One region of the Streptomyces sp. NPDC033174 genome, then DNA from elsewhere that is predicted to be linked to it. Evidence: riboswitches for the same ligand, from Rfam matches in the RefSeq annotation. Region 1 holds a riboswitch; the other holds the start of a gene.
The links. Region 1 has a riboswitch for S-adenosylmethionine ahead of thrC (threonine synthase). Riboswitches for the same ligand answer to the same signal wherever they lie in the genome.
Positions count from the first base shown of each region.

Region 2: it holds a riboswitch for S-adenosylmethionine, as region 1 does, so the genes downstream of both, ACZ5VC_RS01950 (aminotransferase class V-fold PLP-dependent enzyme) here and thrC (threonine synthase) in region 1, are expected to answer to the same signal.

Region 1 covers NZ_JBVIPQ010000012.1:108,739-118,248, forward strand. The annotation lists gene nagA (N-acetylglucosamine-6-phosphate deacetylase) at 1-250, opposite strand, end outside; gene ACZ5VC_RS30485 (ROK family protein) at 250-1,200, opposite strand; gene ACZ5VC_RS30490 (ABC transporter substrate-binding protein) at 1,443-2,663, shown strand; gene ACZ5VC_RS30495 (DUF3263 domain-containing protein) at 2,710-3,051, shown strand; gene otsB (trehalose-phosphatase) at 3,112-3,954, shown strand; gene ACZ5VC_RS30505 (alpha,alpha-trehalose-phosphate synthase (UDP-forming)) at 3,959-5,335, opposite strand; gene ACZ5VC_RS30510 (glucosyl-3-phosphoglycerate synthase) at 5,749-6,690, opposite strand; SAM riboswitch class I at 6,817-6,967, shown strand; gene thrC (threonine synthase) at 6,985-8,292, shown strand; gene ACZ5VC_RS30520 (MoaD/ThiS family protein) at 8,322-8,600, shown strand; gene ACZ5VC_RS30525 (cold-shock protein) at 9,010-9,213, shown strand.
Region 2 covers NZ_JBVIPQ010000001.1:410,934-420,443, reverse strand. The annotation lists gene ACZ5VC_RS01990 (cytochrome c oxidase subunit 4) at 1-191, shown strand, start outside; gene ACZ5VC_RS01985 (L,D-transpeptidase) at 302-1,555, shown strand; gene ACZ5VC_RS01980 (hypothetical protein) at 1,558-1,959, opposite strand; gene ctaE (aa3-type cytochrome oxidase subunit III) at 2,126-2,746, shown strand; gene qcrC (cytochrome bc1 complex diheme cytochrome c subunit) at 2,812-3,621, shown strand; gene qcrA (cytochrome bc1 complex Rieske iron-sulfur subunit) at 3,618-4,670, shown strand; gene qcrB (cytochrome bc1 complex cytochrome b subunit) at 4,667-6,295, shown strand; gene trpD (anthranilate phosphoribosyltransferase) at 6,443-7,507, shown strand; SAM riboswitch class IV at 7,622-7,739, shown strand; gene ACZ5VC_RS01950 (aminotransferase class V-fold PLP-dependent enzyme) at 7,960-9,393, shown strand.

The sequences.
Region 1 (9,510 bases):
GCCGGTGGGTGTGGATGCCGGTCAGGACCTCGTCGAGGCTGCCGCTGGTGAAGGAGGCGCCGCCGCCGCCGTGGTTGTGGATGTCGACGAAGCCCGGCACGACCCAGTGGCCGGAGAGGTCGAGGGAGGCCGCGCTGTCCGGGGCGGTGCCGCCCACGATGCGGTCGTTCTCGACGATCACCCGCCCGTTCTCGACGATTCCGGTCGGCAGCACTACGCGGGCGCCGGCGAGAACCTTGCGATCGGCCATCAGGCGGATACCTCCGGGTCGGGCTCGGTGGGGGTGGCGAGCAGGTCCCAGGCGAGGAGCCCCGCGCCCAGGCATCCGGCGGTGTCCCCGAGGGCCGCCGGGACGATGGCGGGCAGCTTCTGGAACGTCACGCGTTCCTCGACGGCGGCCCGCAGTGGTGTGAACAAGGTTTCACCGGCCTCGGCGAGACCGCCACCGATGATGAGCGTGCGGGGGTCCAGCAGGGTGAGCGCGGTGACCAGGCCGTCGGCGAGGGCGTCGACGGCGTCCTGCCACACCCGTACGGCGGCGGGGTCGCCGGATTCGACGGCCTTGGCGCAGTCGGCGGCGTCGGCGGCGGGGTCGCCGGAGGCCTCGGCCCAGGCGCGGGTGACCGCGGAGGCGGAGGCGAGGGTCTCCAGGCAGCCGCGCTGGCCGCAGCCGCATGCGGGGCCCTGGGGCCGTACGACGATGTGTCCGATCTCGCCGGCGTAGCCATGGGCGCCCGCCTCGATGGAGCCGCCGATGCCGATGGCGCCGGCGATGCCGGTGCCGAGCGGGACGAAGAGGAACCGGTCGGCGCCCTGTCCCGCGCCGATCCGGCCCTCGGCGAGACCGCCGGTGCGGACGTCGTGCCCGAGGGCGACGGGGACGCCGTCGAGGCGCTTGCTCAGCAGGGCGCGCATGGGGACGTCGCGCCAGCCGAGGTTCGCGGCGTAGACGGCGATGCCGTTCTCGGCGTCGACGATTCCGGGCACGGCGACCCCGGCGGCCGCGGCGGGCCGGCCGTAGCGCTCCTGCCCGTACGCGCGCAGCTCGGCGGCGAACCCGAGGATCGTGTCGACGACGGCCTCGGGGCCGCGCTTGCGTCCAGTGGCGCGGCGCGCTTCGTGGAGCAGTGCCCCGTCCGCCCCGACGAGGGCGGCCTTCATACCGGTGCCGCCCACATCGAGGGCGATGACGTGTCTCACGGGGACAGTCTGGCCCGTGACCCAGGAAAGGTCTAGTCCACTGCTGAGGATTGTTGCGTTCGCATACAAATCCGCGGACGTTCATCCGCCCGCCGGGCGTGTGTTGCGGAAGCGATATGCAACTGGTGTAGACCTCATCCCGTTTCATGGGGGAAAATCGCAGCTCAATGATGAGTAAAGGGTGGGACAGGGCTGTGCAGCGGCGCTTCTTGGCAATCACCGCGACGATCGCGGCGTTCGGTATGACGGCAACGTTGTCGGGCTGCGGTACCACCGGCGATTCCGGTGACGTCACCCTCACGCTGGTCGCCGCGGACTACGACCTCAACGGTGGCGACTCCACCAAGCGGTACTGGGCCGAACTGGTCGCCGCGTACGAGACCAAGCACCCCGGGGTGAAGATCCAGGTCCAGGTCGAGTCCTGGAACGACGTCGACCGCAAGGTCGCCGAGATGGTCAAGGCCGACCGGGCACCCGACATGGCGCAGATCGGCGCGTACGCCGACTACGCCGCGGCCGACCAGCTCTACTCCGCCGACGAGCTGCTCTCCGTACCCGTCCAGGCCAACTTCCTCGCTCCGCTCGTCGCCGCCGGGCAGATGAAGAACGTTCAGTACGGGCTGCCCTTCGCCGCCTCCACCCGGCTGCTGTTCTTCAACAAGGACCTCTTCGAGCAGGCCGGTATCGACGGCGCGCCGACGACCTGGGACGAGCTCGCCAAGGACGCCGAGAAGCTGCGGAAGAAGAAGGTGAAGTACCCCTTCGCGCTGCCCCTGGGCCCGGAGGAGGCGCAGGCCGAGACGCTGATGTGGCTGCTCAGCGGCGGCGACGGCTACACCGACGACGTCGGCCGCTACACGATCGAGTCCGAAGAAAACATCAAGACCTTCGACTGGGTGAAGAAGAACCTGGTCGACAAGGAGCTCACCGGGCCGGTCGAGCCGGGGAAGCTCAACCGCAAGGAGGCCTTCGCCGCCTTCTCGCGCGGAGAGGTCGGCATGCTCAACGGCCACCCCTCGCTGATGCAGGAGGCGGAGAAGAACGGCGTGAAGGTCGGCGAGGTGGCACTGCCCGGCATGAACGGCAAGGCCAGGTCCGCGATGGGCGTCGCCGACTGGATCATGGGCTTCAAGCAGAACAACCACCGCCGCGAGATCGGCGAGTTCCTCAACTTCGTCTTCAGCGACGAGAACGTGCTGAAGTTCGCGGGGGACAACGATCTGCTGCCGGTCACCGTCAGCACCAGCGACGCCATGCGGCAGGACCCGTCCCACGCGAATCTGCGGGCGTTCCTCGACGAGCTGCCGACCGCGCAGCTCCCGCCGGTCGGCAAGACGTCCTGGGCGCAGGTCAGCGAGAACATCAAGAAGAACATCGGCAAGGCGGTCGCGCCCGGCGGTTCGCCGAGGGTCGTACTGAACCAGATAGGCCGCGACGCGACGGCGGCGGAGAACGCCGAATAAGTTGGCTCGTATGACCGCGAGCACGCCCCCCGGCCCCTCCGAGCCCCTGGGCCCGGCCGACGGCCCCGCCGACGCGCCGGACGGGACCGCTGTTTCGGACCCGACCGACGCGCAGGACCCGACCCATGCGCCGGACCGGACCGACGTCGTCGCGGGCCCGGCCGGCGGTCTCAGCGACCGCGACCTCGCCGTGCTCGCCCTGGAGCGGCGGTCGTGGCCCGGCCCCGGCGCCAAGGAGCGGGTCGTACGGGAGCGGCTCGGGCTCTCCGCCACGCGCTACTACCAGCTCCTGAACGCCCTCCTCGACGATCCGCGCGCCCTGGCCCACGACCCGGTGACCGTCAACCGGCTCCGTCGCGTCCGCGACGCGCGCCGGGAGCGCCGCTGATTCGTGGGGACTTCCGTGGGCGCCATGGCCGCCTTCCGCCCCGCTCGATAGGGTCGACGCATGGGCAGCCTTCCGCATCCCACGACACCCGCCGGCCGTGACGGCCTCGCCGCGCTCCTGGCCCGCCCGGAGCAGGCCGTCGTCGCACTCGACTTCGACGGCACCCTCGCCGAGATCGTCCCCGACCCGGAGCAGGCCCGGGCCCACCCGGAGGCCGCTCCGGTCCTCGCCGGCCTCGCCCCGCACATCGCATCGGTCGCCGTGGTGACCGGGCGGCCCGCCGGGGTCGCCGTCCGGTACGGCGGATTCGCCGGCGTTCCGGGCCTGGAGCACCTCGTCGTCCTCGGTCACTACGGCGCCGAGCGCTGGGATGCCGTCACCGGCACCGTGCGGGCCGCGCCCGCCCACCCCGGCGTCGCCGCAGTCCGCGCGGAGCTCCCCGGGGTCCTCGACCGGGCGGGCGCCTGGCGCGGGACCTGGATCGAGGAGAAGGGCCGCGCGGTCGCCGTCCACACCCGCCGCGCCGCGGACCCGCAGGCCGCGTTCGAGGCGCTGCGCGAGCCGCTCGCCGACCTGGCCGCCCGGCACGGCCTCGTCGTCGAACCGGGCCGACTCGTCCTGGAACTGCGCCCGCCGGGCATGGACAAGGGCGTCGCGCTCTCGGAGTACCTGCGGGAGACCGGCGCCGGGGCCGTGCTGTACGCGGGGGACGACCTGGGTGACCTGGCGGCCTTCGCGGCCGTGGAGAAGCTGCGGTCGGACGGGGTGCCGGGACTGCTGGTGTGCAGCGGCTCGTCCGAGGTCCCTGAACTCGCGGACCGGGCGGACCTGCTGGTGCCCGGCCCGGAGGGGGTCGTGAGGCTGCTCAGGTCACTGAGGGACGCGATCATGGTCCCCCGGTAGGGGATCAGTCGCCCTGGCCCAGCGCTTCCAGCTGGTCCAGGAACCACCGCTGCGGCGGCAGTGCCGTCGCAGCCGCCGCCAGGCGTTTGGTGCGCTCGGCGCGGTCGCCGTCCGGCATGGTCAGGGCCTCGTGGAGCGCCGCCGCTGTGCCCGTCACGTCGTACGGATTCACCGTGATCGCGTCGTCGCGCAGCTCCTCGTACGCCCCCGCCTCCCGGGACAGCACCAGCGCAACGCCCCGGTCGGAGACGACCGGGATCTCCTTGGCGACCAGGTTCATGCCGTCCCGGATGGGGTTGACCAGGGCCACGTCCGCCAGCCGGTACGCGGCCAGGGAGCGGGCGAAGTCGTCCTTGACGTGGAGGACGACCGGGGTCCAGTCGTCGGTCCCGAAGCGGGAGTTGATCTCCTGCGCGACGCGGGAGACCTGCGCCGTGTATTCGCGGTAGACCGCGAGGTCCTGCCGCGAGGGGTAGGCGAAGGCGACGTGCACCACCCGGCCGTGCCACTCGGGGTGGTCCTCCAGCAGGGTCCGGTAGGCCAGCAGTCCCCGCACGATGTTCTTCGACAGCTCCGTCCGGTCGACCCGGACGATCACCCGCCGGTCCGGGCCGCCGATCTGCTCGCGCAGCGCGGCGAGCCGGTCCTCCACATCGGATCTCCGGGAGCGCTCGCGCAGGAAGTCCGCGTCCGCGCCGAGGCCGTGGACCCCGAGCGAGGTACGGCCCGTGCCACCCACCACGGCGTCGCAGCACGCGGCGAAGGCGTCCGCCCACCGCCGTGTCAGGAACGCCACCCGGTCCGCGCCGAGCATTCCCCGCAGCAACTGCTCCGCGATGTCGTCGGGCAGCATCCGGAAGTACTCGGGCGGGGCCCACGGGGTGTGCGAGAAGTGACCGATCCGCAGGTCGGGGCGGAGCTCGCGGAGCATCCCCGGCACCAGCGCCAGGTGGTAGTCCTGCACCATGACCGAGGCCCCGTCCGCCGCCTCGGCCGCCAGCGCCTCGGCGAAGGCCCGGTTGTACGCCTCGTACGCACCCCACTGCCGCCGGAACTCCTTGTCGAAGACCGGCTCCAGCGGGGTCTGGTAGAGCATGTGGTGGACGAACCAGAGCACCGAGTTCGCGATGCCGTTGTACGCGTCGGCGTGCACGGCGGGATCGATGTCGAGCATCCGTACGCCCGCCTCGCCGATGCCGGACCGCACGGCCATGCGGTCGCCGTCGCTCAGGGCCGCGCACACCCACAGGCTGTCCTCCCCGGACACGGCACTCAGGCCGGACACGAGCCCGCCCCCGCCCCGCCGCGCGTCGAGCGTGCCGTCCTCTCGCTGCACGTAGGACACCGGACCGCGGTTCGAGGCGACGAGTACAGAAGACATGTGCCGAAACCTAGCCCGCGGGCCAAACGCTCAAACGTACGGCCGGGCTCCCGGGGGAGCCCGGCCGTGAAACCGGTCACGAATGGCGGGATCCGTGGCGGGATCCATGGCGGGACGCCGGTGGACGGGGGAGGAAGGACGCGCCGACGGCGGCCCGGTTCAGAGGTCGCGGCGGCTCCGCACCGCCGCCAGCGCGATCGCGCCGATCGCGGCCAGCGTCAGCGCGACGCCCGCCAGGAGCCACAGCTGCTCCGTGCCGCTGTCGTTGTGGGCCAAATGGCGTCCCGCCGCGCTGGCCGGAACGGGTAGGGGGGTCACCAGGGCGGTCGCCAGCGCACCGACGACGCATGCTCTCAATCCGTGTCTGATCCACATAAAACGGAAAGGTAGACAAAACATATGATCATTTGGTGTTACGCCACGCGACGCTGCCGGTACTCCACGACATACGCCATCGGCGGACGCTCCTCCGTGTCGACCTGATGGGTCAGCGGTACGAAACCGTCCTCGCCGCGCTCGAACTGGGTCAGCCGCGGCCGCACCAGATGGCCCCGCGACAGCCGCAGCTGCGCCGTCCGGTAGATCGCCGCCGCCATCCGCCCCAGCGCCTGCCCGTCCTGGTGGCGGTGCTTGCGCACGCCGACGTCCACCTGCGCCAGCGCGTCGAGACCCACCGTGTGCAGCGCGTCGACGAGCAGGCCCAGCTCGACCCCGTAGCCGACCGGGAAGGGCAGCCGCTCCAGCAGTGAGCGCCGCGCCGCGTACTCACCGCCGAGCGGCTGCACGAAGCCGGCCAGCTGCGGCCAGTGCAGATTGAGCAGGGGCCGGGCCACCAGCTCGGTCACCCGGCCGCCCTGGCCCGGGGCGTCGCCCAGCGGCCGGTCGTACATCGCCTTGACGAAGTCGATCCCGGGATCGGTCAGCAGCGGGCCCACGATCCCCGAGACGAAGTCCGCCGAGAAGTCCCTCAGGTCCGCGTCGACGAAGCAGACGACGTCCCCGCCGGTCACCATCAGCGACCGCCACAGGACCTCGCCCTTGCCCGGCACGGCCGGGATGCGGGGAAGGATCGAGTCCCGCGCCACCACGCGCGCCCCGGCCGCGGCCGCGACCTGGGCCGTACGGTCCGTGGAGCCGGAGTCGACGACGACCAGTTCGTCCACGAGCGGCACGGCGGCGGACATCAGCTCGCGCCGGATCACGGAGACGATGTCGCCGACCGTCGCCTCCTCGTTCAGCGCGGGCAGCACGACGCTGACCGTCGTACCACGCTTGGCCGCGAGCAGCTGGTCGAGCGGGCGGTCAGCCACGGACCAGGACCGCCGGGTCAGCCAGCGCTCCACCTCATCCAGCAAAGTGATCTCCATCTCGCGGATCGGACGACCATCTCAACCGTCCGGGGGTTCGGTTACAGTCTTGAACAACGCGGATGGCCGTCGTATGTCGGGGGTCCTCACGCGGAGACACACACAATCGAATACCGCTCATCCAGAGGGGCAGAGGGAAACGGCCCGTTGAAGCCCCGGCAACCCTCCAGCCGGTCTCGTCCGCAGTCACTGCGCAGCGAGGCTCCCGGCTAGGGAAGGTGCCAAATCCGTCTCATGGCGACGTTCGTCATGGGAAAGATGAGGAGAAAGGGCCTCGCCTCCATGGCTGCGCAGACTGTTGCAAGCACCGGAAACACCAGCGACACCACCGCCACCACCGTCGACCTCGGTCCCGCGTCGGGACTTTCCTGTCGCGAATGCGGTGAGCGTTTCCCCCTCGGCCCGATCTTCGCCTGCGAGCTGTGTTTCGGCCCGCTGGAAGTCGCGTACGACCTTCCCGTCGGTGACCCCGAGTCCCTGCGCAAGCAGATCGAGGCCGGTCCCGACAACATCTGGCGCTACGCGCCGCTGCTGCCCGTCCCGGCGGACGTGGCCACCAAGCCGAACCTGAACCCCGGCTGGACCAAGCTGGTCAAGGCCGACAACCTCGCCCGTGAGCTGGGCGTGACCGGTGGCCTGTACATCAAGGACGACTCCGGCAACCCGACGCACTCCTTCAAGGACCGCGTCGTGGCCCAGGCGCTGGAGGCCGCCCGCGCCTTCGGCTTCACCACCCTCTCCTGCTCCTCCACCGGCAACCTGGCCGGCGCGGTCGGCGCCGCGGCCGCCCGGGCCGGATTCCGCTCGTGCGTGTTCATCCCGCACGACCTGGAGCAGGGCAAGGTCGTCATGGCCGCGGTGTACGGCGGTGAGCTCGTCGGCATCGAGGGCAACTACGACGACGTCAACCGCTTCTGCTCCGAGCTCATCGGCGACCCGCTCGGTGAGGGCTGGGGCTTCGTCAACGTCAACCTGCGCCCGTACTACGGCGAGGGCTCCAAGACCCTGGCGTACGAGATCTGCGAGCAGCTCGGCTGGCAGCTTCCCGACCAGCTGGTGATCCCGATCGCCTCCGGCTCGCAGCTCACGAAGATCGACAAGGGTCTCCAGGAGCTCATCAAGCTGGGCCTGGTCGAGGACAAGCCCTACAAGATCTTCGGTGCGCAGGCCGAGGGCTGCTCGCCGGTGTCCGCCGCCTTCAAGGCCGGCCACGATGTCGTACGGCCCCAGAAGCCGAACACGATCGCCAAGTCCCTGGCGATCGGCAACCCGGCCGACGGCCCGTACGTCCTGGACATCGCCCGCCGCACCGGCGGCGCGGTGGAGGACGTCAACGACGAGCAGATCGTCGACGCGATCAAGCTCCTCGCCCGTACGGAGGGCATCTTCGCGGAGACCGCGGGCGGCGTGACCGTCGGCGTGACCCGGAAGCTGATCGAGGACGGCTTGCTCGACCCGGCCCTCACCACGGTCGTGCTCAACACCGGCGACGGCCTCAAGACCCTCGACGCGGTCTCCCCGACCACGGGACCGACCGCGACGATCCGCCCGAGCCTGGACGCGTTCCGCGACGCCGGCCTGGCCGGCTGACCACTCACGCAACGGAAGGCAGAACGACCATGAGCGTCAACGTCCGCATCCCCACCATCCTCCGTACGTACACGGGCGGCCAGGCCGAGGTCTCGGCGCAGGGCTCGACCCTCTCCGAGGTCATCGCGGACCTGGAGAAGAACCACACGGGCATCGCGGCCCGCGTCCTGGACGACCAGGGCAAGCTGCGCCGCTTCGTCAACGTGTACGTGAACGACGACGACGTCCGCTTCGAGCAGGGTCTCGAGACGGCGACGCCGGACGGGGCGGGCGTGTCGATCATCCCGGCCGTCGCGGGCGGTTGCTGACTTCTCGCGAAATGCCCATTGCCCCCTCCGCCCAAGAAGCGGAGGGGGCAATTCTGCATGGTTGAACGCGGTAGAGTTGGGGAAGTCCCCGCCGCTGCTTGTGCCGCCCGCATATGAGAATGCGCCCGCACACGATAAGAAGCAGCCAAAGTGTTCGATCCCCTTGCACCCAATGTTCCCTTTGTCGGGCCCGACTTGCCCCGGAATATTGGCAATTCGCTGAAATCTTCCGTTCGGCTCCGCCCAGAATTCTCGTCCGACTGACCTGTTGCAGAGGGCAGTTGGGCAGATACATTCAGCCGCGGTCGACGCGTTCCGGCGCACGTTCACCTACCTGCGGTGAGCGAGGTCTGACCCAGGGTCCGCGAAGTGCGGTCCTGCGCAAGGGCCAGTAACAGGGGAGTTAGGCATGGCTCAGGGCACCGTCAAGTGGTTCAACGCGGAGAAGGGGTACGGCTTCATCGCGGTCGACGGTGGTGCGGATGTTTTCGTCCACTACAGCGCGATCCAGATGGACGGTTACCGCACCCTTGAAGAAGGTCAGCGAGTCGAGTTCGAGATCTCGCAGGGCCAGAAGGGTCCGCAGGCGGACATGGTCAAGCTCGCCGGCTGAGCACGGCGCGATTTCGGCCACCGACGCACTCACGCCGAGGGGCCCGCATCCCACCAGGGACGCGGGCCCCTCGTGCGTGCCCGGGCCCCGTCGGTCCGACGCCTGCCCGGACCCCGAGAGGAGCTTGCACTCTCCTACCCCGAGTGCTAATCATTGGCGTTAGCACTCTCCACGTGAGAGTGACAGAAGGACTGGGTCGGCGAGGCCCGCAGGCCGGGTGGGGCAAGGAACCACACAGGCAGGCAGGCCGTCCGTCGCGGGCGCCACACAGTCCGTCGCTATCCACCCCAGTCCGGG
Region 2 (9,510 bases), on a different contig from region 1:
ACGAGGCCGGTGAGCTGGGCTTCTTCGCCCCGCACAGCTGGCAGCCGCTGTCGCTGGCCATCGGTGGCGCGCTCGCCTTCCTGGGCATCGCCATGGGCTGGTGGCTGCTGTACTTCTCCGCGCCGCTGATCCTCGTCGGCCTGTTCGGCTGGGTCTTCGAGTTCTACCGCGGTGAGAACCAGAACCAGTAGCACCTGCAGTACCGAGAAGGACCCGGACACTCCCCGCGAGGGAGTGCCCGGGTCCTTCGTTTGCAGTCACTCCGCGCGCTGGAACGGGCGAATCTTCATACCGTGAGCTCATGAACCACACGCCGTGCATCCGCACCGTTCTCAGCTGCACCCTGCTGGTCGTCGCCCTGGGCGCGAGTGCCACCGCGTGCGGTGATTCGGACAAGAACCCCCTCTCGGCCTCGCCGTACGACGCGGGCGGGCAGGTGGCCGTCAACACGCCCGCCGGCAGTGCCAAGGCGGACCCCGACAAGCCCCTGGAGGTGACCGCCAAGGGCAAGGAGGGCCGCATCACGGACGTGACGGCCGTGGACGAGGCGGGCCACCGGGTGGCCGGCGAACTTTCCGCCGACGGCAGCCGCTGGCGCTCCACCGCCCCGCTCGCGGCCGGCGCCCATTACACGCTGAAGGTCTCGACCGAGGACAACGACGGCGCTCCTGGCGCCCGTACGCTCACGTTCGCGACCTCCCCGGCCAAGCGGGTCCTCAAAGTCGCATTCGGCCCGCAGGCGGGCAAGTACGGCGTCGGGCAGCCCATCACGGCGGAGCTCAGCCTTCCGGTCAAGGACAAGGCGGCCCGCGCGGTGATCGAGCGCTCCCTGAAGGTGCGCTCCACGCCCAGCGTCGAGGGCGCCTGGCACTGGGCGGACGACAAGAAGCTGCACTTCCGCCCGAAGGAGTACTGGCCCACCGGAGCGACGGTCACCGCGACCAGCCGCCTCGCGGGCGTGAAGGTGGCGAACAAGCTCTACGGATCCGCCACCAAACCCCTGAAGCTCACGATCGGCGACCGCCTCGAAGCCATCACGGACGCGGCGAGTCACCAGATGACGGTCCTGCGCAACGGAGAAGTGATCAATACCATTCCGATCACTACCGGGAAGCCGGGCTTTTCCACCCGTAACGGCATCAAGGTGGTGCTCGGCAAGGAGTACTACGTCCGGATGCGCAGCACCACCGTCGGCATCGCCGCGGGCAGCTCGGACTCGTACGACCTGCCCGTCTACTACGCGACCCGCGTCACCTGGAGTGGTGAATACGTCCACGCCGCGCCCTGGTCCGTCGGCTCACAGGGCTACGCGAACGTCAGCCACGGCTGCACGGGCATGTCCACCAGCAACGCCGCCTGGTTCTACGAGACGTTCGGCGAGGGCGACATCGTCAAGGTCATCAACAGCTACGGCGCCGAGATGGACCCGTTCGGCAACGGCTACGGCGACTGGAACCTGAACTGGGACAAGTGGCGCAAGGGCAGCGCCCTGCTGGCCGGCACACGCGACGGCAGCAGCCCCACCGACCAGGCGAGGCTGCGGCCTGCGATCTAGCGTCAGGCCTGGACGGCCGGCCGGGAGCGCAGCAGGGCCGCCAGCGCGGCCGCGAACTCGACCGGCTCGACGGGGAGGGTCACCGCGGCGTCCGCACGGCTCCAGGTGGCCAGCCAGGCGTCCTGCGGGCGCCCCATCAGCAGAAGTACGGGGGGACAGTGGAAGATCTCGTCCTTGAGCTGCCGGCACACGCCCATGCCGCCCGCCGGCACGGCCTCGCCGTCCAGCACGCAGACATCGATCCCGCCGCCGTCCAGCCGCTCCAGTACCGCCGGGAGTGTCGCGCACTCGATGAACTCGACCGGGGGAACGTCGGCAGCGGGCCTGCGCCCGGCGGCCAGCCGCACCTGCGCACGGGTGTTCGCGTCGTCGCTGTAGACCAGAACCGTGGCGCTCGACTGCATCGTTCCTCCGTGAAGGTCATCAACCGATGCGCCGGATGCTACTCCGTCCCAGGGCGTGTCAACACCGGTTCGGACACCGCTTCGATGGGCCGTTCGGGCTGGACACACGCCCCTGACACTCCGAACGGCACCCCCCGGAGTGAGGGCGGGATAAGCGACCGACATAATGTCGGTCGTGGCGACAGCAACGACAGTAGAAACCGGGCACGCGCACCCGTCGGTCAATCGACCGAACCTCACCAGCGTCGGAACCATCATCTGGCTGAGTTCCGAGCTGATGTTCTTCGCGGCCCTCTTCGCGATGTACTTCACCCTGCGATCGGTGACGGGTGCCGAGTTCTGGGCAGAAAAGGCCTCGGCCTTGAACTTCCCGTTCTCGGCTACCAACACCACGATCCTGGTGCTCTCCTCACTCACCTGCCAGCTCGGCGTCTTCGCCGCGGAGCGGGGCGACGTGAAGAAGCTCAGGGCGTGGTTCGTGATCACATTCGTGATGGGTGCGATCTTCATCGGCGGCCAGGTCTTCGAGTACACCGAGCTGGTCAAGCACGAGGGCCTTTCGCTCTCGTCGGACCCGTACGGCTCGGTGTTCTACCTGACGACCGGCTTCCACGGCCTCCACGTGACGGGCGGTCTCATCGCCTTCCTGCTGGTCCTCGGCAGGACGTACGCGGCCAAGAGATTCACTCATGAGCAGGCAACCGCCGCCATCGTCGTGTCCTACTACTGGCACTTCGTCGATGTCGTCTGGATCGGCCTCTTCGCCACGATCTACATGATCAAGTAGTCGGACCCGAAGTCCGGCACATCCAGCAAGCATCGACGCAGAAGATCCTGACACCGGGGTAATCCGTGAAAAAGCTCTCCGCACGACGACGCCATCCGCTGGCGGCGGTCGTCGTCCTACTCCTCGCGCTGGCGGCCACCGGGGGGCTGTACGCCGCGTTCGCACCTGCGGGCACGGCGAAGGCCGACGAGACCGCCCAGTCCCTCGCCATCGAGGAGGGCAAGAAGCTCTACTCCGTCGGCTGCGCCAGCTGCCACGGAACCGGCGGTCAGGGAACCACTGACGGCCCGAGCCTGGTCGGCGTCGGCTCCGCAGCCGTGGACTTCCAGGTCGGCACCGGCCGTATGCCGGCGCAGCAGCCGGGCGCCCAGGTGCCGAAGAAGAAGGTCATCTACACGCAGGCCGAGATCGATCAGCTCGCCGCGTACGTCGCCTCTCTCGGCGCCGGCCCGATCACGCCGACCGAGGGGCAGTACAGCCCCGACGGCGCGGACATCGCCAAGGGTGGCGACCTGTTCCGCTCCAACTGCGCCCAGTGCCACAACTTCACCGGTGAGGGCGGCGCGCTGACGCACGGCAAGTACGCCCCGAACCTCGAAGGCGTGAGCCCGAAGCACCTCTACGAGGCCATGCAGACCGGCCCGCAGAACATGCCTTCCTTCCCGGACACGACCATGCCGGAGAAGGAAAAGAAGGACATCATCGCGTACGTCAAGGCCGTCAACGGTGAGCAGTCCAAGAACCCCGGCGGTCTGACGCTGGGTGGTCTCGGTCCGGTCCCCGAGGGCCTGTTCGCCTGGATCTTCGGGCTGGGCGCACTGATCGCAGTTGCCATTTGGGTCGCGGCCCACACCGCTAAGGCCAAGAAGTCATGAGTACCCAAGAGATTCCAGAAGAGAACCTGCCCGCTGAGCAGGAGACCGCGCACGGCGCGGTGAAGGTCGCGGACGACCCGTTCGCGGACCCGGGCCTCCCGGCCCACAAGCCGCGCATACAGGACATCGACGAGCGGGCCGCCAAGCGGTCCGAGCGAGCGGTCGCCTTCATGTTCACGCTGTCGATGCTGGCCACCGTCGGCTTCATCGCCTCGTACGTGATCTTCCCGGTCGACCAGATCGTGTACATCTGGCCGTTCGGCCGGGTGAGCGCGCTCAACTTCGCGCTGGGATGGACCCTCGGACTCGCGCTCTTCTTCATCGGCGCGGGCGCGGTCCACTGGGCCCGCACCCTGATGTCCGACGTGGAGATGTCCGACGAGCGTCACCCGATCGCCGCGTCGCCCGAGGTCAAGGCCAAGGTCATGGCCGACTTCGCGGCCGGCGCCACCGAGTCCGCGCTGGGTCGGCGCAAGCTGATCCGCAACACGATGTTCGGTGCGCTGGCGCTGGTGCCGCTCTCCGGTGTGGTGCTGCTGCGCGACATGGGTCCCCTGCCGGAGGAGAAGCTCCGCAAGACCCTGTGGGCCAAGGGCAAGCAGCTCATCAACATGAACACGCATGAGCCGCTGCGTCCCGAGGACGTCGCCGTCGGTTCGCTGACCTTCGCGATGCCCGAGGGCCTCTCGGAGCACGACCACAGCTTCCAGAACGAGATCGCAAAGGCCGCCCTGATGATCGTCCGGCTTCAGCCGGAGGACATCAAGGACAAGCGCGAGCTCGACTGGTCGCACCAGGGCATCGTCGCCTTCTCGAAGATCTGCACCCACGTGGGCTGCCCGATCTCGCTGTACGAGCAGCAGACGCACCACGTGCTCTGCCCGTGCCACCAGTCCACCTTCGACCTGTCCGACGGCGCCCGCGTCATCTTCGGCCCGGCCGGCCACGCCCTGCCGCAGCTGCGGATCGGCGTGAACGACAAGGGCTTCCTCGAGGCGCTCGGCGACTTCGAAGAGCCCGTCGGCCCTGCCTTCTGGGAGCGCGGATGAGCACCGTGAACGAATCAAGCAACAAGAAGGCACCCGCGGGCGAGCGGGTCGCCGACTGGGCCGACGGACGGCTGGGCATCTACAGCCTCGCCAAGGCCAACATGCGCAAGATCTTCCCGGACCACTGGTCCTTCATGCTCGGTGAGATCGCGCTGTACAGCTTCCTCGTCATCATCCTCACGGGTGTGTACCTGACGCTGTTCTTCCACCCGTCGATGAACGAGGTGGAGTACCACGGCAGCTACATCCCGCTGCAGGGTCAGCTGATGTCCGAGGCGTTCAACTCGACGATGCACATCAGCTTCGACGTCCGCGGTGGTCTGCTCATCCGGCAGATCCACCACTGGGCGGCGCTGATCTTCCTCGCCGCGATGTTCGTGCACATGATGCGCGTCTTCTTCACGGGCGCGTTCCGCAAGCCGCGTGAGATCAACTGGCTGTTCGGCTTCCTGCTGTTCTTCCTGGGCATGTTCACCGGCTTCACCGGTTACTCGCTCCCGGACGACCTGCTCTCCGGCACCGGTGTCCGCTTCACGCAGGGCGCGATCCTGTCCATGCCCATCGTGGGCACCTACATCTCGATGTTCCTCTTCGGGGGAGAGTTCCCCGGTGGCGACTTCGTGGGCCGGTTCTACTCGGCGCACATCCTGCTGCTGCCCGGCCTCATGCTCGGTCTCGTGGTCGCCCACCTCATCCTGGTGTTCGTCCACAAGCACACGCACTTCCAGGGTCCGGGCCGTACGAACAAGAACGTCGTCGGCATGCCGCTGATGCCGGTCTACATGGCCAAGGCGGGAGGCTTCTTCTTCCTGGTCTTCGGTGTCATCGCGGTCATCGCCGCCATCGCACAGATCAACCCGATCTGGGCCATGGGCCCGTACCGTCCGGACCAGGTGTCCACCGGCGCCCAGCCCGACTGGTACATGGGCTTCGCCGAGGGTCTGATCCGCTTCATGCCGGGCTGGGAGATCAACCTCTGGGGCCACACGCTCGTCCTGGGCGTGATGATCCCGCTGGTGCTCTTCCCGCTGGTGCTGGGCGCGATGGGGGTCTACCCCTTCATCGAGTCCTGGATCACGGGTGACAAGCGCGAGCACCACATCGCCCAGCGCCCGCGCAACGCGCCGACGCGCACCGCGTTCGGTGTCGCGTGGATCGCGGCGTACATGATCATGCTGATCGGTGGTGGAAACGACCTCTGGGCCACCCACCTCCATCTGTCGATCAACTCGATCACCTGGTTCGTCCGGATCTTCTTCATCGCCGGGCCGGTCATCGCGTTCATCGTCACGAAGCGGATCTGCCTGGGTCTGCAGCGGCGTGACCACGAGAAGGTGTTGCACGGACGCGAGTCCGGCATCATCAAGCGGCTGCCGCACGGCGAGTTCGTGGAGGTCCACGAGCCGCTCAGCGAGGGAGACCGGTTCAAGCTCACCGCGCACGAGCAGTACGCGCCCGCCGAGCTCGGCCCGACGGTCGACGAGAACGGCGTGGAGCGCAAGATCTCGCGCACGGAGAAGCTGCGGGTCAAGCTCAACAAGAGCTACTACGGCGAGGGCAGCCAGATCGCCAAGCCCACCGCCGAGGAGTACCGGGAGATCACCAGCGGCCACGGCCACCACTGATCACCTTCCCCCTGGGGCTTCGCCCTGGGGGGACCCCAGAAGGTCGCCACGGCAGGAGCCCCGTCCATTCGCTGGACGGGGCTCTTTGCCGTCCCCCGCGCTCGATAGGGTGGAGACACCCTTATCCGTATGGACCCAGGAGCGACCATGAGCGCTGTGACCCCCGCTGGAGGACCTACCACGGCGGGCCGCTCCTGGCCGGCCGTACTGGAGGGACTGCTCACCGGACGCGACCAGAGCGCCGAGGACACCGCCTGGGCCATGGACCGCATCCTGCGCGGCGAGGCCACCGATGCCCAGATCGCCGGCTTCGCGGTGGCGCTGCGGGCCAAGGGCGAGACCGTCGAGGAGATCTCCGGGCTCGTACGCACCATGTACCAGCACGCCCGCACCATCGAGGTGCCCGGGCCCAGCGTCGACATCGTCGGCACCGGCGGCGACGGCGCCAAGACCGTCAACATCTCCACGATGTCCGCGATCGTCGTCGCGGGCACCGGCGCCAAGGTCGTCAAGCACGGCAACCGTGCCGCCTCCTCGGCCTCCGGCGCCTCGGACGTCCTGGAGAAGCTCGGCGTCAATCTGGAGCTGACGCCGGCGCGGGTCGCCGAGGTCGCCGAGGAAGCCGGGATCACCTTCTGCTTCGCCGTGAAGTTCCACCCGGCGCTGCGCCATGTCGCGGCGGCCCGCAAGGAACTCGGCATCCGGACCACCTTCAACTTCCTCGGGCCCCTCACCAACCCGGCCCGGGTCAAGGCGCAGGCCACCGGTGTCGCCGACGAGCGGATGGCGCCGATCATGGCCGGAGTGCTCGCCGAGCGCGGCTCCAGCGCGCTGGTCTTCCGTGGCGACGACGGCCTGGACGAGTTGACCACGACGGCCACGTCACGCGTGTGGGTGGTGCGGGACGGGGCGGTGCGCGAGGAGGCCTTCGACCCGAGGGACGTCGGCATAGAGCTGGTGCCGGTGGAGGCGCTGCGCGGCGCCGACGCCTCGTACAACGCGGATGTGGCCCGCCGGCTGCTCTCCGGGGAAACCGGGCCCGTACGGGACGCGGTCCTGCTCAACTCGGCGGCGGCGCTGGTCGCGCTCGCCCCGACGGAGGCGCCGCTGGCGGAGCAGATCAGGGCGGGGATGGCGAAGGCCGCGGAGTCGATCGACTCGGGAGCGGCCCGCGCGGCGCTGGAGCGCTGGGTGGCCGCGAGCAACGCCTGAGGACGCGCGGTTCGCGCGGTGCGCGGTGCCGATCGGCGGCGCGTGCGGGGGCGCGGTCCCAGATTCTGGACCGCGCCTTGCGCGTTTCCTCTCGTATGGCAAGATGCTCCCCAAGGTCATGAGTGACAGCGATTACGGCCCCGGCTCGCTGTCCGGCAACCCTCCGTCCGTGGCGGGGTGCCCCGGGTGAAGACCAGGCCGTAGGCAGCAAGGTCTACGGCAAGCGCGGGCCCCTGGACATCGTTCGATGTCACAGCCCCTGGGGTCCTGGTCCTCAAGGGAGCAGTCTCGTGAGCAAGCGAATGCGATAGGGCTTCGAAAGCCCCTCCTTCAGCACACCCTCCATGCGGCGACTCGGCCGTGTGTTGAGGCAACCCCCGTATGCGGCACGGCCGTTGATCTGCCGCGCGGGTTCCTGAAGCCGTTCACCATTCCTGCCGGGAGATACCGCCATGTCCGCGTACCCGAACGCCGCCACCTCCACGTCCTCCTCTTCCTCCGCCGACGCCGGTGACCCCTGCTGCGCCGCGCCGCTGCCGGTCCTCGGCCGCGATGTCACCGTGCCGCTCGTGACGGGTGGCGAGGTCACCTACGCCGCGCTCGACTACGCCGCCAGCGCCCCGGCCCTCCAGCGGGTGTGGGACGACGTCGCCGCGTACGCCCCGTACTACGGCAGCGTGCACCGGGGCGCCGGGTACCTCTCACAGCTCTCCACCGACCTCTTCGAGAACAGCCGTGTCACGGTCGCCGAGTTCCTCGGCTGCCGCCCGGGCGACCAGGTCGTCTTCACCCGGTCGACGACCGACTCCCTGAACCTGCTGGCCGCCGCCCTCCCGGCCGACTGCCAGGTCTTCGTCTTCGAGACCGAGCACCACGCCTCGCTGCTGCCGTGGGGGTCCCCCCACGCCGCAGGGCGTAGGGGGAAGGACGCGCGGGTGACGTACCTCAGCGCCCCCCGTACGCCGGTCCAAGCGGTCGAGACGCTGGAGCGGGCGCTCGCCGACCGTGACCCGTACGGCCCCGCGCTGGTCTGTGTCACCGGAGCGTCCAATGTCACCGGTGAACTGTGGCCGGTGCGGGAACTGGCCGCCGCCGCGCACGCGCACGGCGCCCGGATCGTCCTCGACGCGGCGCAGCTCGCGCCTCACCACCCCGTGGACATCGCCGAGTTGGACGTCGACTGGGTCGCCTTCTCCGGGCACAAGCTGTACGCGCCGTTCGGGTCGGGCGTCCTCGCGGGCCGTGCGGACTGGCTGCAGAGTGCCGAGCCGTACCTCGCGGGCGGCGGTGCGTCGCGCAAGGTCGCGCGGCGGACGGACGGGGGCGTCGACGTCGAGTGGCACACGACGGCGGCCCGGCACGAAGCCGGTTCGCCGAACGTCATCGGTGTGTACGCCCTCGCCTCCGCCTGCAAGACGCTGACCGAGGCCGGCTTCGACGGGCTCGTGGAGCGTGAGCAGCACCTGATCGCGAAGGTCCGCGAGGGGCTCGCCGAGGTCCCGGAGGTCAGGGTCCTCTCGCTCTTCGGCGACGACGCGCCGCGCGTGGGGGTCATCTCGTTCGTCGTCGACGGGTGGAACAGCTCGCACTTCGCCGCGGCGCTCTCGGCGGAGTACGGAATCGGCGTCCGTGACGGTCTCTTCTGCGCGCACCCGCTGGTCCGCACGCTGCTGGGCAGCGACCCGCAGGACATCGGCGAGTGCGGGGCGCCGGAGGCTGAGCCGGGTGGCGCCCCCGCGCTGAACGCGCTCCGCGTGAGCTTCGGGGCGGGCACGCCGGACGAGCACGTGGAGCGGTTCGTGGGCGCGGTCAAGGAGCTGGTGCGGGAGGGTGCGAAGTGGAACTACCGCACGGAGGACGGCCGTTGCGTCCCGGCCCGCGGCTGACCCCCACGACGCCGGGTCCCCCGTCCGAGTGAACGCACCCGGCGGGTGCGCGGAGTGAGCAGAGGTACGGGTCCTCCCGTGGGGCGTCCCGCCGCCCGGCGGGTCCGCCCGCACACC